Regions from separate parts of the Pedobacter antarcticus genome, predicted to be linked through region 4. Evidence: riboswitches for the same ligand, from Rfam matches in the RefSeq annotation. Region 4 holds a riboswitch; each other region holds the start of a gene.
The links. A riboswitch is a leader RNA that binds a small molecule or an ion and turns the genes downstream of it on or off. The one in region 4 is predicted to bind S-adenosylmethionine.
Positions count from the first base shown of each region.

Region 1 (7,461 bases), on a different contig from region 4:
CTACTTCAGGCCATATCGCAAGGGCTGCAATAGAATCCATTGCTTTTCAGACCATGGATGTATTGAAAGCAATGGAAGCAGATTCGGGGATGCCGATAAAGGAATTGCGGGTTGACGGAGGTGCAACAGCTAATGACTTGCTGATGCAGTTCCAGGCAAATCTTCTAGGCTGTAATGTGATCCGGCCTTCTATAGTGGAGACGACTGCATTAGGGGCAGCCTACCTGGCAGGACTGGCGGTAGGCTACTGGGAAAGCGTTGACGAGATTAGTCAGCAATGGCAGTCGGAAAAAGTATTCGAGCCACAGGGCGGATCGGATAAGCTTAAAAATGCAATTAAAGGATGGAAGAGAGCTGTGCATGCAGCGCAAAGCTGGAACGATGAATTACCGGAAGACGTGTAATTTAATTTTCAACCGGGCAATATAATTTTCCATTTATACAATCAGATATGACACCTTTTGCAGCTGAATTTTTAGGGACAATGGTCCTGATATTACTGGGTGATGGCGTGGTAGCCAATGTCCTTTTAAATGATACGAAAGGCCAGAATAGTGGCTGGATTGTAATTACAACAGCGTGGGCTCTGGCTGTTTTTACAGGGGTTACAATCGCCGGGCCCTATAGCGGAGCACATCTGAGCCCTGCGGTAACGTTCGGACTCGCGGTTGCCGGCAAATTCCCATGGGCTGATGTGCTCAGTTATATGACGGCGCAGATGCTGGGCGCAATGGCGGGTGCATTATTGGTGTGGGTGGTCTACGCAGATCATTTTAAAAGAACCAATTCGGCACCTTTAATCCTGGCTGTGTTCTGTACAGGGCCAGCGATAAGAAACTACTTTTCTAATACATTAAGTGAAATTATCGGGGCGTTTGTTCTGATCTTCACCGTTTTTTACATCACCAGGGCGCAGATTACAGAGACTAAAACAGCGATAGGGTTGGGTACTGTTGGTGCAATTCCGGTTGCATTTGTGGTATGGGCAATTGGATTATCTTTAGGTGGAACTACTGGTTATGCGATCAATCCGGTAAGGGATCTTGGACCAAGAATTATACATGCTTTATTACCTATTAAGAATAAAGGAGGAAGTGACTGGTCATATGCATGGGTTCCTGTAGCAGGGCCAATGATCGGGGCAGGATTAGCAGCATTACTTTATCTCAGTTTATAATTTTTTTGGTCAAAAAATGCATTTTTGGAGTGTTTTCAATATTTTAAAATAATATCTATTGATTTAGTAGTATATTTTTATATCTTTGACCTGGTAATTAAAAATACCGACTATACTTATAAAGAAAGACTGAGGGAATGGCCCTGTAACGTCTTGGCAACCTCCGCTCCTGCTGCAGGAATGAAAGGTGCTAATTCCAGCTCCGAGAGGAGAAATATAAGTAATGTAGTTTACCCCGTTTGAAGGTAATGAAGCATTATTATTTTTCTGGAGTTTAACAGTATAGTTAACCTTAAAAGAAGATAAAATGAAAAGAACGCTACAAATCTTAACTGCAGGCTTACTACTAAGCACTTTGTCTTTACAGGCAGCGGATAAAAAACCACTAACGCTTACAGGTACTGTACCCGGTTTGAAATCTGGTAAAATCTATTTGCAGAAATTTTACAACAAATCTTTTATCACTATCGATTCAGCGAGTCTGAATGAGGGGAAGTTCCAGTTTAAAACACAATTGGAGCTGCCGGAACTCTACGGCGTAACGCTTTATAAAGATCAAAGTCCTTTTTATTTATTTCTGGAAAGCGGAGCGGTAAATGTGGAGCTGGACACAGCTGCTTATTACAGAGGATCCAAAGTAACAGGGTCACCCTCACAAGATCTGTTCGCTGCTTATAAAAAAGAAAGAAATGTCGACGTGTCAGCGTTTATCAAAGCTAATCCCGCTTCGATTGTTTCAGCTTATATCTTATACCGCGACTTCTCTTATAGATTAAGCCCTGAAGAAATTAAGACAAATATTGCACTGCTTGACCCTTCCCTGAAAAACACACCCTATGTAAATGTTCTGAATGAGCTGGTTACCGTATTGGGAAATGTGAGTGTAGGAAAAAAAGCACCGGATTTTCATTCGGTTACTCCAGAAGGAAAAACAGTAAATCTGCGCGATTTTCAGGGTAAATATGTGCTGGTAGATTTTTGGGCTGCCTGGTGTCCTCCATGTAGAAAAGAGAATCCAAATCTGGTAGCTGCCTATAAACAGTATAATGATAAAGGTTTTGAGATTTTAGGTGTTTCATTGGACAAAACCAAAGAAGCCTGGGAAAAGGCTATCAAAGATGACCATTTAGCTTGGACGCAGGTCTCAGACCTTGCTTTCTGGGATAGTGCGCCAGCGAAATTATATGGTGTAAGAGCCATTCCTTCCAATGTCTTGTTAGATCCTCAGGGTGTCATTGTTGGCAGAAACCTTCGCGGAGAAGAATTACAGCAAAAATTAAAAGAACTTTTCGATAAATAATCCAGACACAAAAAACACCCTTTATATTAACCTCAATAAACATGACTCAGAACCAAATTAATTCCAGGTCTCTCCCTGCTGTGCAGACGTCGATTAATCTTATTACACTTTCTCCAGTTTCTCTTGATTGCATGACTCCCATGCGATGTTGTATGATGGCATAATCCTGCCTCATACAAGCCGTATTACGGCTTTTCATTTCTAATTTCAGCTATAAAATGATGCGCCCGAATAGGGGGCCAGGGATAGCTATATCTATTATTTCGTGTGAAAATTCCGGGTTGGAACTGTAGCGTGGCTTTGCTATGCCATCCATCTACCTGTTTGAATTCATACCTGTTTCTTATAAATCAGCTTAAATGAAAACAAAATTACTATTTATAATTTGGGTCCTATTCGCTCTGGAAGTCCAGGCGCAGGACAGGACCATTACTGGTAAAGTGGTTGATCAGACTGATCAGCAGCCTTTACCAGGAGTGAGTATCAGGGTTTCAGGGCAGAAGTCCGGAACATTAACCAATACTGACGGGACATTCAGTATTCGTGTTGCTGAAGCAGAAAAAAGTCTTTTATTCAGCTATATCGGATACTTAGGTAAAACCGTTCAGCTTAGGGATATCGGTAAAGTGATTGCACTGGAGCCCGATCTTCAGCAACTTAGCGAAGTAGTTGTAACAGGCTACAGTACCCAGGAACGTAAGTTTATCGCTGGTTCTATTACCACATTAAAAGGAGAGGACCTGACTGCAACCGGCGGATCTGGATTCAATCAACTTATTCAGGGTAAAGCTGCCGGCGTACAGGTATCTTCCAACTCCGGTGTTCCTGGTGGAGGTATCACTTTCCGGATTCGTGGAAATAACTCGATAAATGCATCTGTAGAACCATTATATGTTATCGATGGTGTATTTGTAAATAGTAGCAATTCCATCAGGGCCGGTCTGGGTAACCAGACTGCATCAAACCCACTTGCAGATATTAACCCTGAAGATATCGAATCATTGGTTATCCTTAAAGATGCCAGTGCAACAGCCATCTACGGATCTATGGGCGCTAATGGAGTTGTGCTGGTCACGACTAAGCGCGGTAGTTTAAACACTAAAGCGAAAATCAACCTGAGTACTTATCAGGGCTGGTCTGAAGCTGTAAATAAATTCAAGAGCGTTAGTGGCGCTGAGACAGCGATGCTGGCTAATGAGGCGGTGCTGAATACAGGACTGGATCAGAAGAAAGATCCTTCCACTATTGTGCTTCCGTTCGCAGATCCGACTTCCCAGCCCACATATGACCGTGTAAGCGGACTGTTCAGAACTGCAAAAACTTCAAATTACGAAGTATCTGCACAAGGAGGTTCTGCAACAAGTACCTACTATACTGGTGTAGGCTATCTAAAACAAGAGAGTGTAGTGAAGCCTTCGGATTTTGAAAGATTTACCGGGCGTTTCAATTATGACAACCGGTTAACCGATAGATTAAAAATTGGAACCAGCTTTAATTTTACCAGGACTGAAAGAGCATTGAGTGGAAGTGATAATAATCCGACTGGTGTAATTAACTCAGCCATTTTCCCAAGGTCATATTTGCCTATCTACAAGCCAGATGGAACGTATGCCCGTTATGGAAGTTTTGATAACCACCTGGCACTGATAGAAAACCTGGATAACCATGCGGTTGGGTGGCGTACGATTGGTAATGTATTCGGAGAGTATACAATCCTGCCGGAATTAAAGCTGAGAACCAGCTGGAGTATCGATAATAACAGCGTATATGAGAATAGCTACAGTAATACATTGATTAGTGCTGGTATTGCCTCTAATGGTTCTGCAGCATCCTATGAAACAAAAAATCTGGTCTTAACAAATGAGCAGGTATTAACCTATATCAAATCCTTCGGTGAGAATAAAAAGCATAATATCAATGCATTGGTTGGGAATACCATTTATTCCAAATTATATGAGACTACCAGCGCTTCCGGAACCGGATTTGCAACCAATTCTTTGAGGTCGATAGATAATGCAGCTATCCGCTCCGGATCTTCAGCCCGCTCGCAGAATAAAATGGTTTCTTTTTTTGGTAAAGCAAGTTATACCTATGACAACAAGTACACTATTGATGGAAGTATTCGTGCTGATGCCTCTTCGAAATTCGGGATCAATAAACAATGGGGTTATTTCCCATCAGGAGGACTTACCTGGAGAGCTGGACAAGAGACTTTTATCAAAGATCTGAACATATTTGATGAACTGAAATTCCGAGGTAGTATAGGCCTTTCCGGTAATCAGAATGGTATAGATGACTATGCAGCACTCGGTTTATGGTCGGCAGGATATAATTACCTGGAGACAGCTGGTACAGCACCATCACAATTGGCTAACCCGGACTTAACCTGGGAGACTACCCGTCAGATAGACTTGGGCACTGAGTTCTCCATCTTGAAGAAAAGGCTGAACGTTTCCTTTGATTATTATAATAAATACACCTATGATCTGTTGCTGAACGTGCCTGTGCCTTATCGTTCGGGTTTTAGCTCTTATCTGCAGAACTACGGTGCAGTTAGAAATAAAGGTCTGGAATTAAGCATCAGTTCAGTAAATGTGGAAACTAAAAATTTCAGCTGGACTACAGAATTCAATGTGTCAAAGAACAACAATAAGATCGAAAAATTAGCCTCTGATATTACGTTAGGTGCCTCAGGAAGAAATATTTCAATCCTGAGAGAAGGTTACGCAGTAAACTCTTTCCAGTTGTACAAACAATTATATGTAGATCCAAAAACAGGTAATGCTGTTTATGACGACGTAAATGGAGACGGTCTGATCACTTCCGCTGACAGACAGATTGTAGGTAATGCTTTACCTAAATATACAGGAGGATTAAACAATACGGTTAAGGTTAAAAATTTCGATCTGAATGTCTTCTTTATCTTTCAGCAGGGAAATAAAATCATGAACATGAACGATTTCTTTCTGGTTCATGGTGGAACACAAAGTAATATTGGTTTCCTGCCAAGACAACTGGAGAGATGGCATTATGAAGGACAACAAACAGATATTCCGAGAATGACCACTTTCAGCGGAGACCCCACTGTAAATGGCGGATCTGCAAATAACTACGGAGGAAATGTAGCCAGTCTGAGTAGCCGTTATCTGGAAGATGGGTCATTTATACGTTTAAAAAATGTGTCATTGGGTTATACTATACCTACTGTAACCAGTGCGAGATGGGGTATCAGCAGAGCACGGATTTATGTTTCAGGTTCTAACCTTTTAACCTTCACCAAATACAAAGGACTTGATCCAGAAGTAAGTTCACAAAGTAGTAATCAGAATACTGCCGGGTATGACTGGGCCACGGTACCGCAATCACGAACTATACAAGTAGGCGTTAATGTCAGCTTATAATTAAAAGATATTCTCATGAGAACTCAAAAAATAACTCTTACCGCAGCCTACCTGTTTAGTTTAACTTTACTGCTTGGCTCCTGCAAAAAATATTTAGATGTGGTACCTAATAATGCCTTGCCAACAGCATCGGCCATTATTGATGCCGGTACAGCCAGGGCGGCAATTATCGGGACATATGATGGTTTGCAAAATTACTACAGTGCAGATTACCCAACTTTAGGTACAATAACAGCAGATAATGTGATTTTTAATGGCACGCTGAGTGAATACCTTCAGCTGGATCAGAACGCGATTCCTACAGATAATGTAATCACTGTTTCTGCTTATAGAAAGATATATCGCATGATAAATTCTGCGAATGGTGTGATTGCTGGAATTCCCGGAGTAAATGATCCGCTATTAACCCCTGAAGAGAAGAATAAAATACTTGGAGAAGCTTATTTTCTGCGTGCAATTGGATATTTTGATCTGGGCAGAGGATGGGGAGGTGTCCAAATTCAGTTAAATCCAACGGTAGATCTGAATGCGCTGAAAGGTGTAAAAAGAAGTACGCTAGCCCAGACTTACGATCAGGTACTGGCAGATCTGGTTAAGGCTGAAGAATTATTACCTGCCGACGATGCCAATACCCGTAACCGGGCTCAAAAAAGTACAGCAAGAGCTTTACGAGCCCGTCTGAATCTGTACAGGGAAAATTGGACAGAAGCGGAAGCTTATGCAACCCAGGTTATCAATCAGCCTAAATTTAAACTGGTAGACAATTATAAAACGTTTTTCACCAGTCCTTTTTTAAGCTCCGAATCAGTTCTGGAACTAAGTTTTTCTGCAAATGACAGAAACAGTTTCTGGAATCTGTGGTACCCAAGTTCTTCCGGCGGACAGTTTACGCTTAAACCTTCAGATGGCTTTGTTTCCAAAATTAATAATCCGGCAATCGGCGGAAGCAGAAAAAGCTTAGTGGCTGGTTCAGGAACTACAGTTTACGGGGTATTGTATAATACCGCTGGTGTGAGCGTAGACCCTGCTTACCTGATCCGGATTGCAGAATTATATCTGATCCGTGCAGAGTCAAGGGCAAATTCAGGAAATCTGGATGGCGCGAGAGCAGATCTAAATGTAATCAGAACAAGAGCTGGAGTTGCACCGCTTACAGGTGGCAATAAAGAACAAGTACTTCAGGCGATAGCAGATGAGAATAGTTTAGAGTTTGCTTTCGAAGCGCATCGCTGGTTCGATCTGGCCAGAACCAAAAAAACAGGCGAGGTACTTGGAGTGACTAATCCGAATTTCTGGCTGTTTCCTATCCCTTATTCAGATATTCTTTCTGATCCGGATGTTGTACAAAACCCAGGCTATTAATTTCTAAAATCAACGCAAACCATTATATGAAACTACACAAATCACTTTTACTAAGTCTGTCTCTGGTTTTTCTGGCCGGGCTGGCCCGGGCTCAGCAGCAATACTTTTTCCCGGGGGCCGGTCAGTTTGACCCTAAAGTACCTACGCCGGAACAATTTCTGGGCTATCCGATAGGAAGTCACTATACACGCCATGACCAGGTTGTCGCCTATTTTAAAGAA
Region 1 covers NZ_FNGZ01000006.1:128,960-136,420, forward strand. The annotation lists gene glpK (glycerol kinase GlpK) at 1-404, shown strand, start outside; gene BLR53_RS13535 (MIP/aquaporin family protein) at 452-1,177, shown strand; SAM riboswitch class I at 1,291-1,400, shown strand; gene BLR53_RS13540 (TlpA disulfide reductase family protein) at 1,485-2,477, shown strand; gene BLR53_RS13545 (SusC/RagA family TonB-linked outer membrane protein) at 2,837-5,878, shown strand; gene BLR53_RS13550 (RagB/SusD family nutrient uptake outer membrane protein) at 5,894-7,240, shown strand; gene BLR53_RS13555 (M14 family zinc carboxypeptidase) at 7,267-7,461, shown strand, end outside.
Region 1: linked by a shared signal. The riboswitch ahead of BLR53_RS13540 (TlpA disulfide reductase family protein) and the one ahead of metH (methionine synthase) in region 4 are both predicted to bind S-adenosylmethionine.

Region 2 (7,461 bases), on a different contig from region 4:
CGATTGTTTTGCTGATCCGGTAATCGTCACGGGTTTCAAACTGTGCGCTAATCGGATTCTGTTGAGGAGAGGTCTGATAAATTAACTGTGCTATATCTGCATTCTCACTAATCAATGCATCATTATCTGCCTTAATCTCATCAAATACTTGTTTTGCTTTTGCAGGTTCCCGGTCTGCGATACGCAGTGCAATCCGGACCCGGAGTGAGTTAGCCAGTTTTTTCCAGCGCGAAATATCTCCATTATAAATAATATCGCCTCCGATTGCCTTGCCAGCCGGATTGAGTACCGTTTTAGCGGCTTTCAGATCTTCCAGCAAGCCGAAATATATATCTTTTTGTTTGTCATAAGCAGGCGTAATAAACTCGTTTAGTTTCCCGGCCTCTGTATAAGGCACATCGCCATACGCATCTGTCAGCAGAAGAAACACCCATGAACGTAAGACCAGGCCAACGCCCCGGTAATTCGGATTATCCTGTGCATCGCCGGCTTCGATTATCTTGTTAAAAGCAATGATACCTTGAGAATAACCATTTGACCACAATGTAGTCAAACTACTATTCGAATAGATAAAGCGATCTTCCTCTGTATATTGAACCTTTGCAAATTGCTGAGAAAAAAGCAGGCTTGAATTCATATTATTGGTAGTTCCCCAATATACATCTGCTGTGTTTTTAATTGCGCCTGTCAACAGATAATCAGGCTGTGCTTTTTCAGTTGCATTTGGATTGATATTAATTTTATCCAGTTCCTTTGCGCAGGACGCCAGGGAGAATGCCAGTGCAGCTATGATATATAGTTTATTATTTTTCATGTCCAGATTATTAAATTTTGATGTTAATGTTGAAGCCGTAGCTTCGTGTCGTCGGATTTGACAAACTTTCCAGTCCCTGCCCGTTTCCGGTATTAAAAGCAACTTCAGGATCTATGTCAGTAACGTTGCGGTGAATTATCAGAAGATTACGGCCAACTAAAGAAACTGAGACTCCCTGAAGATTTAAAGGACGAATCCATTTGGCTGGTAAATTATAGCTCAATTTCACCTCTCTTAATTTGACATAAGAAGCATCAAAAATATTGGCCTCATCTATTGTACGGAATGACTTATAATATTGCTGTGCAGGCAGAACTTTTTCATTTGGCTTACCGTCGGCACTCACACCATTAAATACGATACCATCATCATAAACAACAGCGCCAGTTGGAGCAGCAGCCCCATTGCCCACCCGGACAGTACCATTAGCTTTTTTATTATCCGGATAGTAATACGATATGCCGCCAAATTCGGCGCCCCTTCCCGGAAGTGTAGATGCCAATACACCTGTATAAGTACCAGTAGCATAAGTGCCATTGTAAATTGAACCTCCGATACTCGCATCGATAAGTACACCAAGGCTTAGTCCTTTATAACTAAAAGTATTTGAAATGCCACCTATCCAATCTGGTGTATATTTTCCCAATACCTTTTTAGAGGGATCTGTTTGTGGCGCGCCTGTAGAGTTAACGATAATATTTCCGCCGGCATCTCTCAGAAAAGCATTTCCAAATAAGGTACCATAAGGCTGTCCAACAGACGCAATTACCTGAGCAGAGTTAGTAGCAACTACGTAATTTTGCAGAAGTCCGGCATCATCCAGTGAAATGACTCTGCTCCTGTTCGCCGCAAAATTAACATCAACATCCCAGGTGAAAGCTTTTTTAACAGGAGTTACACCTAATTGAACCTCAATACCTTTGTTATTTATCTTTCCGGCATTCAGCAGTTTAGACTTAAAACCCGTGCTCTGACTCACATCTACGCTCAAGATCTGATCATAACTATTTGTATTATATAAACTCAGGTCCAAACGGACTCTTTTGTTAAAGAAACTCGCTTCTGCTCCTAATTCAGTTGAAGTCGTTGTTTCCGGTTTTAAATTAGGGTTAAGATCTGTTGTGGAAGGACTCAACTGTGGATTGGACCCAAATGGGGCACTAAAACCGTAAGTGTTAATTAAACGGTAAGGATCTGCATCTTTACCAACTTTAGACCAGCCTCCGCGAATTTTGGCGTAATCAAGTACCTCACTCTTAATATCCAGAGCCTCCGTTAAAACAAAGCTTCCGTTAAATGAAGGATAAAAATAAGACCGGTTTTGCGCCGGTAAAGTAGAAGACCAATCATTACGTGCCGTAATATTTGCAAAAAGATAATTTCTGAAACCAAGTTGCGCGGAAGAATAAATACTGTAAGATTTCAGCTTATTATAAATATTTGACGAAGTGAGCGGATCACGTGAGTTATTCAGCGCATACAAACCGGCTACTGCAAGACGCGGTGCACTCTGATCATTCTGCTCGATATACCTCGACCGGATATTTGCCCCTACGAGTGCTTCTAGTGTAAAGTCAGAACTTAGTTTTTTATTAAGATTCAGCGTCCCATCTGTATTAGTCTCACTAACAGTGAAAGCACTTTCTGTATAAGAGCCGAAAGGCGATCCGTTCGTACCGTAAGCTACACGAACCTTTCTGCGGTCATTATAATAATCTGTACCTGTACGAAAATTAAAGTCCAGACCATCAATAATTTTGTAATTCAGACCTACGCTTCCAATTAAACGGTTTCTGTTTTGGGACACCGTATTTTCGTAGGCAACCCAGTAAGGATTAGAATAGTAGCTATTATTCCAGTTGAACGTATTTCCGTCTTCATCCAGATAATTTTTGAGCTCATTAATATCTACCTGTCTTCCAAACCAAGCGAACTGAAGCATTGTACTCGTAGACCTTGAGCCACCAGTTCCAGGAAGATTGTCTGAGCCAAGTTTGCTATAATTAGCATTGGCGGTGAGACTCAATTTCGGTGTAAGCCTTAATGTTGTGTTCAAGGTCACTGAATTTTTTCCCTGACCTGAATTCGGAACTACACCGACCTGTTTTAAATTATTATATGATAACCGGTAATCAAATTTCTCAGTTGCATCTGCAATTGCAATACCATTATTCAATGAATATCCTGTCTGAAAGAAATCACGTACATTATCCGGGTGTGCGACAAATGGAACCGCGACACCTTTAGAAAAGAACTGAGGCAATAAACGTCCATCCATTCTTGGTCCCCAGCTTTCATCGACCCCATCATTCAGACCCTTTCCTTTTCCATCTACATAACTGAACAGGCCTTCAGAACCCTGGCCAAATGCATTTTGATAAACAGGCAATGTAGCAATAGTCTCCAGCACAGTATTGGAATTTACTGTGATGCCCACTCCTCGTTTTGATTTACCAGTCTTCGTTTTAATGATGATGACACCAGCCGCAGCACGCGATCCATAAAGCGCAGCTGCATTTGGCCCCTTCAGTACGCTGATCGATTCTATATCGTCTGCATTAATGTCCGAAATGGCATTAGCATAATCACGTGCACCTGCAGAATTCAATTGAGAATTATCCACCGGAATCCCATCTACTACGAACAGAGGCTGGTTATTTCCTGAAATGGAGGTTTCCCCACGTATCACCACTCTTGAGGAACCCATGTCTCCCTGACTGTTCGTTACTCTCACACCGGCGATTTTTCCAGCCAGCGCATTAACTAAATTCGTTTCTTTCGCCTCCGCCAAATCCTGACCCTTGATTTCCTGCACGGCATACCCCAATGATTTTTTTTGCCTGTTAATACCCAGTGCGGTCACGACAACTTCATTAAGCGCATTTTCAGTCGGCTGTAATGTGACCAGTAATGCGCCTGCATTTCTATTAATCTGGAGTTCCTGTACTTGAAAACCTATATAAGAAAACACCAGTATGCTTCTGTCCGGCGCGACAATAGAAAAAGAGCCGTTGATGTCTGTAGCAACCACCTGAGAGGAGCCTTTAAGGGCTACGGACACACCCGGTAATGTCTCCCCCGTGGAGGCTTTAACAACTCCTTTAATAGTGGTATCCTGTGCGAAAGTCAGTTGTGAAAGCAATATCAGGAAGAGTATCGCTGACAGTTTTATACTTTTAAACATAATTATTGATTATTGATGATAAGAAAATTTAGACATACCAATCCCACTGCGGCTTACGTCCGCTTTTTTTTAAACTCGAAATATAACAGGAGGTGTCTTTAAAATTTGTTTGTCCAGACAGCCAATACGTAAACGTAATCCGGTCTGGCTGAGGGTAGATCACTCTTAGGTAATGTTTTTACATCTGTACTCATTTAAATTAAACATCCAATACAATTAAAAGCGGCAAAAAAAAACACCGCTGAAAATCAGAAGTGCTTGCGTTTATGTCAGACATAAATTATTTGCATTCAACTGACTTAACTACCCCGGGCTGTCCCGGGATGGAATTAGCACCATTTCCATTTTCACGGACGGTTGCTAAGGCTTCAAAGGGCCATTCCCTCCACCTTTCTTGATAAGTTCTTTAAAATAACCGGGGCAAATATATCATTCATAATTTAAAAACTACTTATTCTGTAGAATTTATTTGAATATTTTTTATCTGCGCATAATAGCCAGCTATATTTGACTATTTAATTAGTAGCCTAATAAGCTGACCGATGAAAATAAAAAGCTTTTTATTAAGCTTTTTCAGCTTCGCTTTATCAGGCCGCTATATTTTCTCCGGAAGAAAGTATACAGTTTTGCATTTGGTCGATTTTCATTTAAAAATCATCCGCTTTTCCCTCGCTCCTTATTCGATTCTGACCGAAGGAACAGCGAAGGAAGTCCGAAGAAACAGCAAAGGAAGTGGGAAGGAAATGTTAACCACACCAACACAAGACAAGGATTAATCAATAGTTAATTTACATTTATAAGGCCATTATTTCATTCATGTAACCTATATAGGCCTGCTTATAGTTCATATCAGCATGTTCAGGAGACGAAATGTAGGACTTAAAATCTTCCAGATCGCTTTCAGTAAACCCAAGGCGGTTAAAAAGCACCTTGTCCATTTCCCAATTCAAAGGGTTTACTTTCAGAGATTCCATTCGTTTAAATAGCGACAAATTTTCACGAAACTCTCTGTAAGCGACTGTCTGCCGGTAGTAAGCTATATAAGTTACCATTGTCTGATAAGTTGCGGGCCTGCCAATCCTGGCTTCTCCTAATAAAATCTCCCTTAATACAGGTGCTTTCAGCAATTCCACATCAAGACTGTCAAATGTGATATACGTTTTGAGCGTAAGAGTGTCTACGGCAAACAGGCTATCCTTACTTTTTAGCTCGTGTTCCAGAAAATATGGTCTGTCTGAAAGCTTACGCGCACCACTTCTGGATTCCTGTGCAGATAGGGTAAAAGATAAACAGCAAAAGAAAATCAACACGAATACAGATAGGTCACATTTTTTAACAGATTTCATTCAAATAGCTATTGAGCTCGGCATTATTGCGGAGACAAAGATAAACTAAACAGGATATTCGCTATATAAAACCTTAAGAGCTTTAGAAATTGATAGATTTTTTTCTCAGTCCAACCTAAACTCACAGCTCAAGCCTGATCGACTTTTCCATTTTGCCAGATAAGGAATTTGGATGAAGCTTTAACCAGTTGCTTACGCAAAATGAATGCATCTATGGGGAAATATACAAAATACTATATAGGTATTTAGTATTTGTAGAGTTAGTTAGATTTTAAATAGGAAAAATTTCAACAAAAACTATGATCATGTTCAAATAGAATCAAATGTTATCTTTTATATAAAAGATATTTGCTTAATTGTACTATGCAAGAACTACATAAAAAATTATTGTCTATGCGGGCTACCCAGTTCCACGATATTACGGCCTTCAAAGATCTTTTTGTAGAACTTACAGTCAGAAAGGGAATGTCACTGGACAACAGTGGATATTCATATCCTACTTTATACTATGTAGAAGAGGGACTGGTGATGGGTAGCTGCATCATCAACGAACTAACCTATCCTTCCTGGATAATCGACAACGGATTTATATCGCCTGCCGGGGTCTTTTCCAATCAGTTACCATTCGAAGAAAATATACAGGCAATTGAAGAATCACGGGTGTATGCACTAGAGATGAATACAGCGGAATTGATACTTCGGGACAGTCCATATTTATGTAAGCTATTTTTAGAAATACAGGAAGAAAGCCTTCATTTAGCCAAAGAAAGAGAGATCCTGCTCCGAATGACAAATGCGAAAGAAAGATTTAACGCCTTTGCTAAAAACCAGAGATCAGTTCTGTTCAGGGTTAATGCAGCGATATTAGCTAAGTTGCTTAATATGAGCAAAAACCACTTGTTTAAGATTAAGAAATCATACTTGCTGAGAAAATAAATTAAAACAGAACCCAGGATATAAGTTTACATTTAGCTATACAACTAAATGTAAACTTGAGTATACTCAACATACAAGTGATGAAATCTCCCCCGCTGTCACGATGAAATTTCTCGATATAGAAGGAACATTGCACTAAAATTTCCTCAATTGTCGTCAACGGTCAGGTCAACTCTCCCGTATAGCAAATGCGCTCCAAGAGCCAGAAACGTAAAAAATAAACCAACCATAACGACCCCATCCCATTGGTAATATCCCCAGGCTAAAGATGCCAGATAAGTACCTATCGAACCACCTATAAAGTAACTAAACATATAAACTGTATTCAGGCGATTGGTCGCTCCCAGATTTAAGGCAAAAAAACCAGCCTGATTCATAATATGCATGGATTGTAAACCCAGATCAATAAGTATTATGCCGCAAATTAGCCCGATATATGTATACCCGGCAAAATAGAAAACTACCCAACTCAAAATAAGCATCATAATTGCTGCCAGAACAATAGTGAAAGGTTTTACGCTTTTACTAATTCTACCGACTAGTGCTGCTGCCAGCGCACCGGCGGCACCAATTATTCCAAATGATCCGGCAACTGCAGCGCCCGCATAAAATGGCGGACCCTTCAAATGAAACACCAATATCGTCCAGAATGCACTGAATGCAGCGAAGCCCACCGCTCCGCGGAATGCTGCAAGGCGAAGTACGGGCTGAGTTCTGGTCAAATGAATAAGGGATTTCATCAAAGCAGTATAACTGCCTTTAAATGACGGCGGAACTTCAGGTAATTTTACAGCGACCATTCCAGCCAGGATTACCATCAGTGCTGCAGCAATATAGTACATCGCTTTCCAACCCCATAAATCCCCGACAAAGCCACTGACCACTCGAGACAAGAGAATACCAATTAACAACCCGCTCATAACCATCCCGATTGCAGAGCTCTGCTTTTCTCTTTTGGCTAGTTCTGCAGCCATCGGAACAAACATCTGTGGGATTACCGAGGTAAAACCAACTGTAAAACTTGCAAGTAACAGCCAACCGAGGTTTGGAGCTAAGGTCATTCCGAGCAAGGAAAGGATGATAAAACAAAAATCAATCAGAATAAGCCGTTTTCTAAGAAACATATCACCCAGAGGGACAATGAAGAGTAATCCAAATGCGTAACCTACTTGTGTAAGCAT
Region 2 covers NZ_FNGZ01000001.1:201,250-208,710, reverse strand. The annotation lists gene BLR53_RS00915 (SusD/RagB family nutrient-binding outer membrane lipoprotein) at 1-814, opposite strand, end outside; gene BLR53_RS00910 (SusC/RagA family TonB-linked outer membrane protein) at 825-3,998, opposite strand; SAM riboswitch class I at 4,295-4,402, opposite strand; gene BLR53_RS00905 (hypothetical protein) at 4,541-4,774, shown strand; gene BLR53_RS00900 (hypothetical protein) at 4,793-5,344, opposite strand; gene BLR53_RS00895 (hypothetical protein) at 5,708-6,280, shown strand; gene BLR53_RS00890 (MFS transporter) at 6,427-7,461, opposite strand, start outside.
Region 2: linked by a shared signal. The riboswitch ahead of BLR53_RS00910 (SusC/RagA family TonB-linked outer membrane protein) and the one ahead of metH (methionine synthase) in region 4 are both predicted to bind S-adenosylmethionine.

Region 3 (7,461 bases), on a different contig from region 4:
GCACCATTGCTGGTTATAGACGGATTTGTAACAGCTTTAAGCCTTTCAGACCTGAACCCCCAGGATATCGAATCTATTGAGATTGTAAAGGGGGCTGCGGCATCCGCTTTATATGGAACCAGGGGTGAAGGCGGGATCATTCAGGTCCTCACAAAAAAAGGCCGTGGAATGGGCAAGGTGAATATAGTTATTGATAATGAACTTGGGTTAAGTAATGTACAGAATGTGCCTCCGACTTCAAAGTTTCACCACTTTAAAGTTAATCCTGATGGGTCATTCGTCTTAAACGGCAATGCCAGAACCCTGGATGTACAAGAAAACGGTTTCTCTTTAAACCTGCATCCGTACCAGAACACCTATGACAACGTAAATAATATGCTGAATAACAATCCATATTTTACCAATTACGTTTCGGTATCCACTTCCGGGGAGAAATATAACTTATATGCATCCTTTCAGAACCAGTATAAAGGAGGGGTTGCAGAACCAGTTGGTGCCGATAAGCGCCAGACTGCATTGTTCAATTTTGGTTATAAACCAGTAAAGAATCTGGAATTTGATCTGACCCTGCAGTATTTTAATACTGTGAAACCATCGGCGTCTATTACCTCAAGCGGGAGCGGTTCTTTACTGTATGCGACATCATTATATGAACCGTTTATCAACCTTCAGGAAAAAGATGCAAGCGGTAAATATGCATTCAAACCCTATGGATTTGACATTCAGAATTTCAATGTAAATAATCCTTTTTACCAGCTTAGCTACCGGGAATATGCAAATAATACCGATAACCTGCTTGCCGGATTGAAAGTGAGATATAAGATCTCCGATAAGCTGAGTGCAGAAGTATACGGATCCATACAAAATGAGAATTATAATCAGTCTGATTATTATCCTATCGGGTATCAGACAATCTCAGCAGATATTACCCGTAATAACGGTTATTATGGTGAGCTTAACCGTAAAATAAATTCCAAAAACGGCCAGGCACAGTTAAACTATAATAACAGTATCGGTGATCTGGAATTTGGAGCCACTTTAAAAACAGTTTATGAAGAAAACCGGGAGACCTCATTATCTGCTTCCGGTTACAACCTGAGTGCCCCCGTTAAAAGTCTCGAAGCAGCAGCAGCAGACACGCGTGATATTAAATCTACATGGGAGCAAACTGTGAATTACGGTTACTTTTTGAACCTGAAAGCTGGTTGGAAAGAGAAGTTCTTTTTAGATGTATTAGGACGTCTGGATAACAGCTCCAGATTCGGAACCGCTGTAGGAACAGCATTTTTCCCAAGAGTTTCTGCAGCTTACCGGTTAACTCAGGATGTAAATCTTGGTAAGCTTAATGAACTTAAGTTCCGGGTAGCTTATGGTAAAGCAGGAAGTCTGCCGCCATTTGGTGCTAAAGAAAGTCTTGTTTCTTTAACCAGTTCAGGTGGTGTAAGCTATCAGCGTCGCGAAAATACAGATCTTAAACGCGCTATTACTTCAGAACTGGAATTTGGAATTGACGCACAGTTTTTTAATAAAATCAATGTGCAGGCTAACTATGCATTTTCTAATAGTAAAAATGATTTTATTCTTGTGCCTCCCTTTGCCCCAACGAATGGATCAGCAAAAATTTATAGCAACCTAGGTGCTGTGAAATCAAATTCACTCGAGCTGGAGGTGAACGGTAATTTAATTACCAACAGCAGGTTTACCTGGAATTCAGGGTTGACATTTAGCCGTATCCGTTCTACGATAACCTCTTTAGGCGGGATCCCTGAGTTTACAGACGGTGATTTCCGGAAAGCAGAAGGTGTAAGCCCATTTGCCTTTTACGGATATAGTATTCTGACAAATCTGTCTCAACTCGAGACAAATAATAATAACGTTGTTACCAACGCAGCTGGAGGGATTCATCCATTGTCAGATTTTACAGTCAATAAATTAGGCTTTGTAGTTTTGAAGAGCCTGATGGGCACTGCAACTGAAACTCCTTTACTTTACGAAAATGCAGCGACCGGAAACTCCAAAGTCATAGGGGATGCACAACCAGATTTTGTGATCGGATTTTCTAATACGTTCAACCTTGGGCCACTGTCGCTTTATACAGTGCTGGACTGGAAACAAGGTGGGCAGAAGTATAATGAGACCCAGCAGTATCTCACTTACCAGTATAGATCGCCATTTTCAGATCAGGCTGCGGAAGCAGGACTACCTTTAGCCTTTACTACAGGGGTTTTCAACGCGCAGCAAACGACAGATTACTGGCTCAGGAAAAGTAGTTATGTGTCATTGAGGGAAGTCTCACTGAGTTACAAAATACCTTTAAAATCTTTAGGCATTCATAAAGCACTGAGCGCAGCAAGATTCTCTCTGGTCGGACGTAATTTATATACCTGGACTTCTTTTACGGGAGTAACTCCGGAAGGCGATCAGGATTTCTACGATTACCCGGCTTACCGCATTTACAGCGCGAAACTGACACTTAACTTTTAAGATTTAATCCTTGAACTCATGAAAATACCATACTATATATTACTACTGCCTTTGTTGTTCACAGCATGTAAGAAAACGGACTTCGATAATCCAACAACGCTTACTAATCAGGAAGCCATTGATCAGATCCGAGATCTTGGTCTTAAACTTACCACTAGCAGTGTTCAGACTGTTTTTTCAACTTCGACAAGTTCTGCCGGAACGCATTTCAGCTTGCTGGCAGATCAGACTACAAATACCAATGGTAATTCGTCCTGGTGGGACTTCGCTAATGAGCCCCGTCTGCGTTTAAATAATAACACTTCTTACCGGGGCGCAGTTACTTGGAATACCTTTTATAACAACTTATACCAGGCTAACCTGGATGCAACACTGGCTGTTGATATCATAGAAAAACAAGGCAAGCGCATTTTTGATACTCAAGGCGTAGACCGTACTGATGATTGCCTTGCTGCGGCTTATTATGCAAAAGGCGTGGCTCAGGGATATCTCGGTGTGATTTTCGACAGAGGTATTATTGTCGATGATGCAAATCTGACAACTAAAGATTTTCCAGACTCCTATAAAGCACTTATCGCTAACAGTATCAGACTTATAGATAAATCAATTACATTGGCTGAAGCTAATCAGAGCTTTAAATTTGATTTTTTAAGAGGTCAGACATTAAACAAAGCAAACTTTATCAGGCTGGCCAATTCCATGGCGGCACGTATTCTGTCCTCGGAGTCCAGGGATATAGAAGAATCTGAAAAACTCGGAAGCGCGCACTGGACGAAAGTTTTGCAATATGCGGAAAAAGGAATCACTCAGGATTATATGATAAGCACTGTTACGGGCGGTTATTATAATCAGCTGCTCACTAACTTGCTACAGCGTAATTCTGATGGCTCAGGCTGGCTTCCACCGGATCTGAAAGTTGCTTATCTTGCTGATAAGACAGGAAAAACACCTAAGATTTATCCGCAGACTGGTATTTTGCCCGCTATTGAGAGTGAAGATCAGCGGTTCTATAAGTATTTTGGATATTCGACCAGTTTCGGAATTCTGATTGAGTCCCGGGGACGTGGCTTGTTTACCAATTACACCCGTGTAAGATGGTTTAATGTAGCGAATACCTTAAATACCCCGGGTGCAGTAAATCCATACTTCCTTACTGAAGAGCTCAGACTGTTGAAATCTGAAGCTAAATTCTGGTTAAAGGATTATTCGGGAGCAGCGAACCTGTTGAATGAAGCTACGGCATCCAGAAAATCTGCCGGAGGTCTGCCTAATGTTGCTCCAGATGAAGACAGTTTGAGAAAGGCTCTGCATTACGAATATGCGATAGAAATCGATGGGGCAGGGGGGGCATTTATCCCTTTCACTTTTATGCGGCGTAATAACCTGCTGGTAGGCGGAACCCCCACTGAATATCCAATTCCTCAGTTACAGCTGGATCTTGTGAAACAACCGGTTTATACTTTTGGAGGTAAAGATTATTTTAATGAAAAAGGAAAATACGGGGAGACAGCGACTGCAGCGAATGTGGGTTGGAAACCCGCAGAATAAGGTAGCTTAAATGCAAAGTCATCTGCTATATTTAAAGATCAGATATAGCAGATGCCATTTGTCCGGACAACATCGCTAATTAAGCGTTAAGACATTAAGGTGAGCAGGCTGATTCTGGGCCTGAAAAGGATCGTGCAACATAATTTAAGACAGATTTGTAACATGTTTAAAATATTAATAACCTATATATCAGTGTTTTAATAATTAATACTACTATTTTGGTAGATTTAATTGTGTAAGTGATCTATACTCCCTATATTTATAAAAAATAATTAACAAAAACATAAAACTCTCATTATGATATCCAGTAGACCGCTCAAAGAAAATATGCTGAATTTGTGTTCAGAAGATCGTCTGCGCTGTTGTTTCTAATAAATTAAGATTTTGGCCTCCATTTAAAGGTAATTCTTTAATATTCTCATTTAAAATCCTGGTACCCCGGGGCATTTTGATAGAATATTATGGTGGTCATTTATTCTTTTAATAAGCTACCGGGGTATCAGGAAGTACCTAATTAATCACCACCATTAATTAGTTGATTTATACAGAAGAAGGGAGAGGCAGTCTCGTTGAACTTCTAGCAACTTTCCATAGGAAAAAGTGCTCAAACTGATCTAGAAATAGATTATAAATTAACCAATAACAAGTTACTCACCGTTTCATGTTAAGGAAATCCAGTTGAATACCTGCATCTGCAGAGGGTATTTGCGTGGACATGAAGGTCAGTACGATGTTATTAAACACTATGAAACTATAGTATTTAAATTAATAACGATGATGAAAACTACAATTTCAGCTAAAATTGCATGCCTGATGACCTCAGTAGTATTACTGGGGGGAACGGTATCTGCGAACGGTTCAAAGCCACTTCCCAGAGAGGGCATATGGCGTGGCGTATTTAATGTAAGTGAATCAAAAGTCCCGTTTAATTTTGAGTTTAAAGGTAAGGATCCTAAGACAGCCATCTTAACGCTGATTAACGGAGCCAGACGTGACGATTTTCATGTTGAACGCCTCGGAGCGGATTCAATTTATGTAAAGATGAACACTTATGACGCTGCGCTGGTGGCAAAACTCGAAGATAATGGTACGCTGACGGGCGAATATCGCAGCCTGGTTCCTGGATTCCGGGGTAATTCTTTACCCTTTGTGGCAGAATATGGTAAAGCCTACCGTTTTGTAGAACCCGGGAAAGATGTTGCACCGAAACATGACATTTCAGGTAAGTGGGAAATCAAAACCTATACTAAAGACGCAGTTCCTGCATCAATTGCCTTGCTTAAACAGACCGGAAATAAGTTAACCGGTGTAATTATGACTGTGGTTGGTGATACCAGAGAACTCGAAGGTACAGTTCAGGGTGATGAATTTGAATTATCAGGCTTTACCGGGCCGAGTCCGTTTATTGTAAAAGGGAAAATTAATGATGACAATAGTATCTCTGGTGAACAGGGTTTTGGCATCTATAAAAATGTGAAGTTCGATGCGCAGCGTAGTGAAAAAGCAGCGCTGCCGGATCCTTATAAATTAACCTTCCTTAAAGAAGGATATAATAAACTTGAATTTACCTTCCCCGATCTAAATGGTAAACAGGTTTCTTTAAGTGACGAAAAATACAAAGGTAAAGTAGTTATTATTGAGACAATAGGCACATGGTGCCCTAACTGTACAGATCAGACCGTATTTCTTGCACCTTGGTTTAAGAAAAATCAAAGTCGTGGAGTAGAAGCAATCGCTATTGGCTTTGAGCAAAAAGATGATCTGGAGTATGCAAAATATACCTTAGGTACATTGAAAAATAAGTATGGAATTACTTATGACATACTTTTCGGTGGAATTGCCGATAAGAAAGTTGTTGCTGAAAAGTTGCCTGCGCTGAATAAATTTGTGGCATTCCCTACTACAATTATTATTGATAGAAAGGGTAATGTCAGAGAAATATATACCGGTTATACCGGGACGGTTACCGGAAAGTACTTCGAGGAATATGAGCGAAAATTTAATAAAGTTCTGGATGAACTCATTGCTGAGCCTGTACCCGAATCCCTAACCGTAGCCTATAATAAAGGAAAATAGAGTCCCTGGCTATCCAAATAACCTCAGTTTAATATAAACCAAAAATTTTTTATTATGAAATATCATGTGTATAAAATACAGGTGCTAGCCCTTGCTACGCTTATTTCTTCCTCTTCTCTGGCATTCACAAAGACTGTAGAAGACCCTAAAACAGCCAGGAAATTTATTAAAGAAGGCATCTGGCGCGGCGTTTTCAAAGTAAGTGAAAGTGAAGTGCCTTTTAATTTTGAACTTAAGGGTAAAGATGTCGAAACGGCAACTTTTACCTTACTAAACGGGAGCAGAAGGGACGATTTCCATATCCAGTATCTAGGTAAAGACTCGCTTTTTATTAAGATGAATACCTACGACGCTGCCCTGGTAGCTAAAATAGAGAGTGACGGAAAAATAAGCGGCGAATATAGAAGTCTGGTTCCGGGCCTTCGTGGTAATGCACTTCCTTTCACTGCAGAGCAAGGGAAGGACTATCGATTCGTGGAGCCAGGTAAAGACGTTGCGCCAGCAGCCGATCTGACAGGTAAGTGGGAGTTTAAAGGCTTCTCAAAAGAAGCTGTACCAAATAAAGTTGCCGTTCTTAAACAGGTCGGTAACAAACTGACCGGTGTGGTTATGCAGGTTACAGGGGACAGCAGGGAACTGGAAGGAACAGTACAAGGTAACCAGTTCGTATTATCTGGATTTAGTGGGCCCAGCCCCAGAATCTACAGAGGTACGATCAATGAAGATGGAACCTTATCCGGTGAAATAAGTCAGGGGATTTATGACAACCTGAAATTTACAGGTGTAAAAGATAGCAAAGCCGAATTACCGGATCCTTACACATTAACGTCCTTAAAACCGGGGTTAAAAAAGCTTGCATTTACATTTCCGGATTTGACTGGTAAGCCGGTTTCCTTAACTGATGCTAAATACCAAGGAAAGGTCGTGATCGTAGAACTCGTGGGTACATGGTGTCCGAATTGTACCGACCAGACAGTTTTCTTGTCACCCTGGTTCAATAAAAATAAAGAACGCGGTGTTGAAGCGATTGCCATTGGATTTGAACAGAAAGATGATTTGGAGTATGGTAAATATACCCTGGGTAAACTGCGTGATAAATATGAAATCAAATATGATATTTTATTTGGCGGGTTAGCAGACAAACGCCTGGTTGCCGACAAATTACCAGCACTTAATAAATTCGTCGCCTATCCTACAACCATTATCATCGACCGTAAAGGTGAAGTGAGAGAAATTTATACCGGCTATACCGGAACAGTTACCGGACAGTATTATTCAGAATACGAGAAGAAATTCAACAAAGTACTTGATGAGCTACTTGCTGAGCCTGTACCACCGGCAACTTATTTTGCT
Region 3 covers NZ_FNGZ01000005.1:54,530-61,990, forward strand. The annotation lists gene BLR53_RS11840 (SusC/RagA family TonB-linked outer membrane protein) at 1-2,484, shown strand, start outside; gene BLR53_RS11845 (RagB/SusD family nutrient uptake outer membrane protein) at 2,503-4,032, shown strand; SAM riboswitch class I at 4,570-4,666, shown strand; gene BLR53_RS11850 (peroxiredoxin family protein) at 4,807-6,108, shown strand; gene BLR53_RS11855 (peroxiredoxin family protein) at 6,163-7,461, shown strand, end outside.
Region 3: linked by a shared signal. The riboswitch ahead of BLR53_RS11850 (peroxiredoxin family protein) and the one ahead of metH (methionine synthase) in region 4 are both predicted to bind S-adenosylmethionine.

Region 4 (7,461 bases):
GACACAGGAGGTTATGTAGCTAATTCTGAAGACGTATTTGAAGCGGCTATCCGCGAACAGGTCGTTATCGCAATTGAAGAAGCCTCTGTACTACTGTTTATGGTCGATGTCACTACTGGCATCACAGACCTTGATGATGAAATCGCACAACTGCTTCGCCGCAGTAAAAAACCGGTTTTCATTGTCGTTAATAAAGTTGATAATACCTCCCTGGAAAATGACGCGGCTGTATTTTATGGCTTCGGACTCGGTGAAATCTACTCCATTTCTTCTATGACCGGTTCCGGTACAGGAGATTTACTGGATGACGTCATTTCACACTTCCAGGACGAACCATTAGAAGAAAACTCTTTACCGAAATTAACTATCGTCGGCAGACCCAATGTAGGTAAATCCTCATTAATCAATGCCCTGATGGGACAGGAAAGAAATATCGTTACCCCTATCGCAGGTACAACACGCGATTCCATTCACATCCACTACAATCAGTTCGGACATGAATTTATGTTTATTGATACTGCAGGTTTACGTAAGAAAACCAAAGTAAAAGAAAACATAGAATTCTATTCTGTAATGCGTACCATCAAAGCATTAGAAGAAGCCGACGTGGTTATTCTGATGATTGACGCTGTAGAAGGTTTGGAATCACAAGATGTCAACATCTTCCACTTAGCAGAGAAAAATAAGAAAGGTATAGTGATCCTGGTCAACAAATGGGATTTGGTAGAGAAAGACCATAAAACGATGAAAGCTTTCGAAGAACAGATTCGTCAAAAATTACAGCCATTTACAGACGTGCCTATCGTATTTACTTCTGCAATACACAAACAACGTATCTTCAAGGCCATTGAAGTTGCACTGGAAGTTTATCAGAACAGGGGTAAAAAAGTACCTACATCTAAATTGAATGATGTTATGCTGCCGATTATCGAAAACTATCCGCCACCAGCTTTAAAAGGTAAATACATTAAGGTTAAATACATTACGCAGATCAATGCTACATCACCAATGTTTGCCTTCTTCTGTAACCTTCCTCAATATATTAAAGAGCCATATAAAAGGTTCATTGAAAATAAATTACGTGAGAATTTTGACTTTAATGGAGTTCCGATTCAAGTTTATTTCAGACAGAAATAAGCTGTTAAAGCTATCGTTTACAGAGGGGTTGTTCATTCATTTGAACGACCCTTTTTTTATTGCAGTGCGTTGAGCGCTTGCTTCACCATACTGTCGCTTTGGTTCATCGCTTTATAATAACCCGCATCACCCAGATAATATTTATAAAGCAAGGCTTTAAGGTCAGTACAGATTATTGGTTTTGCACTAGCCAGCTGCCGCTGATCGACTGTTATATCCTTTGCTGCAATGAACCTGATGAAATCCCTGTAATCAACGTCACTGATCTTAAATGCTGCCAGATTCTGTTCTAGAAACTGTACAGAATAACGCGGGGCAAGAATATCAAACACAAAATCAAACATGACTTTTTTAGTCAGCAAGACATTATAGGTTTTGTTCATACCAGCCGTATCCATTTTAACATAAATATCAGGTTGTATGCCACCGCCAGCAAATACTTTTTTGCCGGAACCTGTCGTATATGCCAGATTTCTGCGCAGTGAGTCTTTAGGCACAAAATTATTATCAGTTAGTTCACCGTCATTGAAACGGTCTTCTATTTCGTTCTGGTAAGCTGTAAAGCCTTTCTTATAAGATTTTTGAATACTGCGGCCGAGCGGGGTGTAATAACGGGCAATTGTAAGGTTTAAAGCAGAACCATCCCCGAAAGGAAACTGCTCCTGAACCAAACCTTTACCGAAAGAGCGGCGCCCGACGATAATTCCCCTGTCCAGATCCTGCACCGCACCAGCGAGAATTTCACTGGCAGAAGCCGAGTTTTCATTGATAAGCACAGCCAGCTTACCTTCCTCAAACTCACCACCGCCGGTTGCGATATAATCTGTTCTTGGTTCGTGTTTACCTTCCGTATAAACAATCAGCTTATTCTCCGGAAGAATCTGGTTTGCCAGGCCGGTTGCTGCAGTTAGATATCCCCCACCGTTATCACGAAGATCAAGAATCAACTTCTTCATTCCAGCAGCTTTCAGATGACGGACCGCTTCAACAAAATCTTTATCCGTACTCGCACCAAATTCACTGATCCTGATATAGCCCGATTCTCCGTTGATCATATAAGCAGCATCAATACTACTTACGATTACCCTTCCTCTTTTTATAGCCAATGAAACCGGATGATCTGCACCAGAGTGCAAAACCGTAAGTCGTACAGAAGTTCCGCGTTTACCTTTGATCCGGCCAATCATATTATCTCTTGTGAGTTTTCTTCCGCTCACAAAAACACTGTCAACCTTCAAAATTTTATCACCAAGTTTTAAGCCAGCTAAAGAAGCGGGGCCGTCTTTAATTACTTTCGTAACCAGCAAAGTATCTTTAAGAATATAATATTCAATTCCTATCCCTTCAAAATTACCCTCCAGCATATCAGACTGTTCACTTGCCTTTAATGGGGGAAGATAAATACTGTGCGGATCGAGCTTATGCAACAGGCTGTCGATCTCCAGATGGCTCAGTGTATCGGCGTTAATTTCATCAACATAGTTTCTATTGATCAGGTTGATGATCTCGTCCACTTTTTCCATGGAACTATCCGCATATTGAATATTACGTTGCACCGTAAAGCCCTGATCCTTCAAAAACCTATAGCCCAAGTACATACCACCTATTAAAGTGACTGAATAAGTAAGGGCGATTAGCAGATTTTTACGGGTAGTTGGCTTCATTGGTGAGTAATTGCACAAAGCTATAAAATTAGGCTGTCAATTAACTATTTAACCCCCGCAGATTTATAATTGTTTCATATTTTCTCACAAATACCGTACTTTATAAAGAATTGGCTGACGAAGGCTTGAAATATCCTGCGCCGGCTGGCATCAATAACACATTTGAAAGCAAATTTATGATACGCACAACTGAACAGGACTCCCTTTATAACAATATTGACCAAATGAGCTTTCGGGAAATTCTTACCGGTATTAATCAAGAAGACCAGACCGTTCCGCATGCTGTGGCCAAGTGCATCCCGCAGATTGAGAATCTGGCCGTTGCGGTTACCGAAAGGATGAAAGAAGGTGGCCGGTTATTTTATATCGGTGCCGGAACCAGCGGTAGATTAGGCGTGGTAGACGCGTCAGAATGCCCTCCCACTTTCGGGGTGGCGTTCGATGAAGTCGTCGGCATCATTGCAGGTGGTGATACAGCCATCAGACGCGCAGTGGAGAATGCCGAAGATGATACTGAACAAGCCTGGAACGATTTATTATACTATCAGATCGGGCCGAAAGATAGTGTAATCGGACTGGCTGCATCTGGAACTACTCCATATGTAATAGGCGGCTTGAAAAAAGCAGCAGAAAACCAGATCCTTACCGGCTGTATCGTTTGCAACTCAGGAAGCCCGGTAGCGGCAGAAGCGCAATATCCGGTAGAAGTAGTTGTGGGTCCTGAGTTTTTAACCGGTTCTACAAGAATGAAATCAGGCACCGCACAGAAACTGGTTCTTAATATGCTCAGTACTACCGTAATGATCAAATTAGGCAAAGTTAAAGGCAACAAAATGGTGGATATGCAGTTAACCAATAGTAAGCTTGTAGACCGTGGCACGCAGATGGTAATGGCAGAACTTCAAATCCCCTATGAACAGGCAGAAGCTTTGCTTATTGAGCACGGAAGCGTACGCAAAGCAGTAGAAGCCGGTCAAATTTAAACAAAGATTTCATGCACGAAATAGAACCATTTTACCGCTGGAGAGATGATTATATCGCCGCGGAAGATCCACGATCCCCTTTTTATAATACAGAATATTCAGAGTTTTATTTTGATAAGCAACTCTATAATTACCTAATCCATCCACAGTGGGATGACTTCGGGTCTACTACGTTATACATTAAAGTCCTTTATACAGATTATGAAAGGCAATATTCTATTATCGAATTTATAGGAGAGTGGAATGATGCGATCTCCAATGATATTATGCTGCTGAAAAGAGAAATCCTGGAGCTGATGATAGATGAGGGAATTCATAAATTTATCCTGATAGGAGAAAATGTCCTGAACTTCCACTCTTCGGAAGACAGCTACTATGAAGAGTGGTTTCAAGATGTCGAAGATGGCTGGATAGCAGGGATTAATTTTACACCCCATGTGATCGAAGAGTTCCGCAGCAGCAATATTGATTATTACATCAATTTTGGCGGTCAGCTTGACGATTTGGCATGGAGAACCCTCAAACCGGTACAAATTTTCAAAAAAGTTGAAGAAATCCTGACAAAAAGGTTAGGGGCATAACCTTTGTATACAGTTTAGAATCGGTATATTTAAATTAAAAATTAAAACGAATGGAGAACAATAATCATAACTGGTCAAACCAATCTGTTTTTGTAGAAAACCAAACAGGAACAGTGGCAAAGAAATTCTTTGCAAACGTATTTCTATGGATGTTTGTGGCATTAGGTATTTCAACCGCAGCTGCAGTTTACATGGCCAATACACCCGAAATGCTGAATTACCTGATTAATCAGGAAACAGGCAAAATGTCTATTTTAGGATATGTAGCTATGTTTGCACCACTGGGTTTGGTTATGCTAATGAGTGCGGGCCTTAATAAACTCTCCTATTCCGCTTTACTGGGTGTTTTTATTCTTTACTCTTTACTTACAGGAGTAAGCTTAAGTTTCATCCTGTTAATTTATGCATCCTCTTCGGTGATTGGCTGTTTTGCAGCTGCTGCCGGTATTTTCGGTTTAATGGCTGTTTTAGGCTATACAACCAATACTGACTTGAGTAAATTCGGCCCGATCCTTATGGTTGGTGTTGTAGGGCTGGTAATTGCGATGGTTGTTAATATGTTTCTGCAAAGCTCGCAGTTCGATTATATCATGAGTTTCTTTGGTGTAGCAATCTTTACTGCGCTGACCGCTTATGATGTACAGAAATTAAAAAGAATTGGTGCTGGTCTGGAAGAGAACGGATCTACAATGGCAGATGCAGATTCTAAAAAGCTAGCGATTATGGGTGCATTATCCCTGTATCTTGACTTTATTAATATCTTCCTATTCTTATTAAGAATCTTTGGCGGAAGAAAATAAGCTAACACATTCCACAGAATAAAATACCGAAGGCCGTGCAAATATGCATGGCCTTCGGTATTTTATTGCGTTTACACACCAATTTCTTGGAATTGATTTTTCTTTTTTGCATTTTTGCACCAGCTTATAAAGAAAGACGGAGGGATTAGACCCGACGAAGTCTTAGCAACCTGTGCTGACAAGGTGCTACATTCTACTCGAACGCTGCGGCTGTTCCTGAAAGATAAGTTAATTCGATCCACCCTGGATTTCTGATTAAGCATATTACCCTATTGTAACCCGTACCCTTATTTATTCCGGAACTGTTTACAATACCAATTGAATATGCATCCAAGCTATGAGCATTAGAGAAGATTTAGAGCAAAGAATATTAATCATAGACGGCGCCATGGGAACCATGATCCAGCGTTATACCCTTTCAGAAGAAGACTTCAGGGGGGAGCGTTTTAAAGATCATCCCTGTGATGTTAAAGGTAACAATGACCTGTTGAATCTAACCAGGCCAGATATTATTAAAGCCATTCACACCGACTACCTGAAAGCTGGTACCGACATTATAGAAACCAATACCTTTAGTACACAGCGTATTTCACTGGCCGACTATCAGATGGAAGAGCTAGACTATGAAATGAGCTTTGAAGGTGCTAAAATCGCAAAAGAAGCCGTCAATGAGTTTATGGCCAAAAATCCAGACCGCCGGTGCTATGTAGCAGGTGCGATTGGACCGACCAACCGGACTCTATCCATTTCACCAGATGTGAACGATCCTGGTTACCGCGCTTTAACATTCGACGAACTTTCAGATGCCTATTTTGCGCAGATCAGAGGCCTGGTAGACGGTGGATCCGACCTGTTAATGATCGAAACTATTTTTGATACACTGAATGCAAAAGCAGCGATTATTGCCATTCGTAGATATGAAGCAGAGATTGGCCGTAAAATAGAGATTATGATCTCCGGTACCATTACCGATGCCTCCGGAAGAACCCTCAGCGGCCAGACTGTAGAAGCTTTCTTAAACTCGGTAATCCATGCCCGTCCGCTAAGTATTGGTTTTAACTGTGCTTTGGGAGCTAAAGACATGCGTCCGCATATTGAAGAGCTTGCTGCAAAAGCTAACTGTTATGTATCGGCCTATCCAAATGCCGGATTACCGAATGAATTTGGCGCATACGATGAAATGCCTAACGAGACAGCAAACCTTGTAGACGATTTTATACAGCATGGCTTTGTCAATATTGTGGGTGGTTGTTGTGGCACCACACCAGAGCATATTGCTGCTATTGCAGCGAAAGCCAAAGGAATCAGGCCAAGAGTTCTCCCCACACCGGAGCGTTACCTGCGCCTAAGCGGATTGGAACCCGTAACTATCACCCCCGAAAGCATCTTCGTCAATATCGGTGAAAGAACCAACATTACCGGATCTCCTAAATTCTCTAAACTAATTCTGAGCGGTGACTATGAAGCCGCTTTGACAGTAGCCCGACAGCAGGTTGAGGGCGGGGCACAGGTCATTGATGTCAATATGGATGAGGGAATGCTGGACTCAGAAGCGGCAATGACCAAGTTTTTGAATCTTATCGCCTCAGAACCAGATATATCTAAATTACCAATCATGGTAGACTCCTCTAAATGGAGTGTTATCGAAGCCGGCCTGAAATGCCTTCAGGGTAAGGGCATTGTCAATTCAATTTCCCTGAAAGAAGGCGAAGATAAATTCCGTGAAAGTGCGCGTAAGATTATGGATTATGGCGCAGCGGTCGTAGTTATGGCCTTTGACGAGAATGGACAGGCCGACAACTATGAACGCCGTAAAGAAATCTGTAAAAGATCTTACGATATTCTGGTAGATGAAATAGGCTTCCCTGCAGAAGATATTATCTTCGATCCGAATATTCTGACGGTTGCAACCGGACTGGAAGAGCATAACAATTATGCTGTGGATTTCATAAATGCTACACGCTGGATTAAAGAAAACCTGCCTTATGCTAAAGTAAGCGGGGGTGTCTCCAATATATCCTTCTCTTTCCGTGGAAATAATACGGTAAGAGAGGCCATGCACTCGGCGTTCCTGTACCATGCGATCAAAGCAGGTTTAAATATGGGAATTGTAAATGCCGGAATGCTCGAAGTATATGAAGCTATCCCACCTGAAATGCTGGAAAGAGTTGAGGACGTCCTGCTAAACCGTAGAGAAGACGCAACAGAGCGCCTGGTAGATTTTGCAGAAACCGTCAAATCAAAAGGAAAAGAACTCGTAAAAGATGAAGAATGGCGGAAAGCAAGTGTAGAATCA
Region 4 covers NZ_FNGZ01000004.1:51,973-59,433, forward strand. The annotation lists gene der (ribosome biogenesis GTPase Der) at 1-1,137, shown strand, start outside; gene BLR53_RS10155 (S41 family peptidase) at 1,194-2,801, opposite strand; gene murQ (N-acetylmuramic acid 6-phosphate etherase) at 2,978-3,784, shown strand; gene BLR53_RS10165 (hypothetical protein) at 3,796-4,365, shown strand; gene BLR53_RS10170 (Bax inhibitor-1/YccA family protein) at 4,416-5,165, shown strand; SAM riboswitch class I at 5,287-5,395, shown strand; gene metH (methionine synthase) at 5,503-7,461, shown strand, end outside.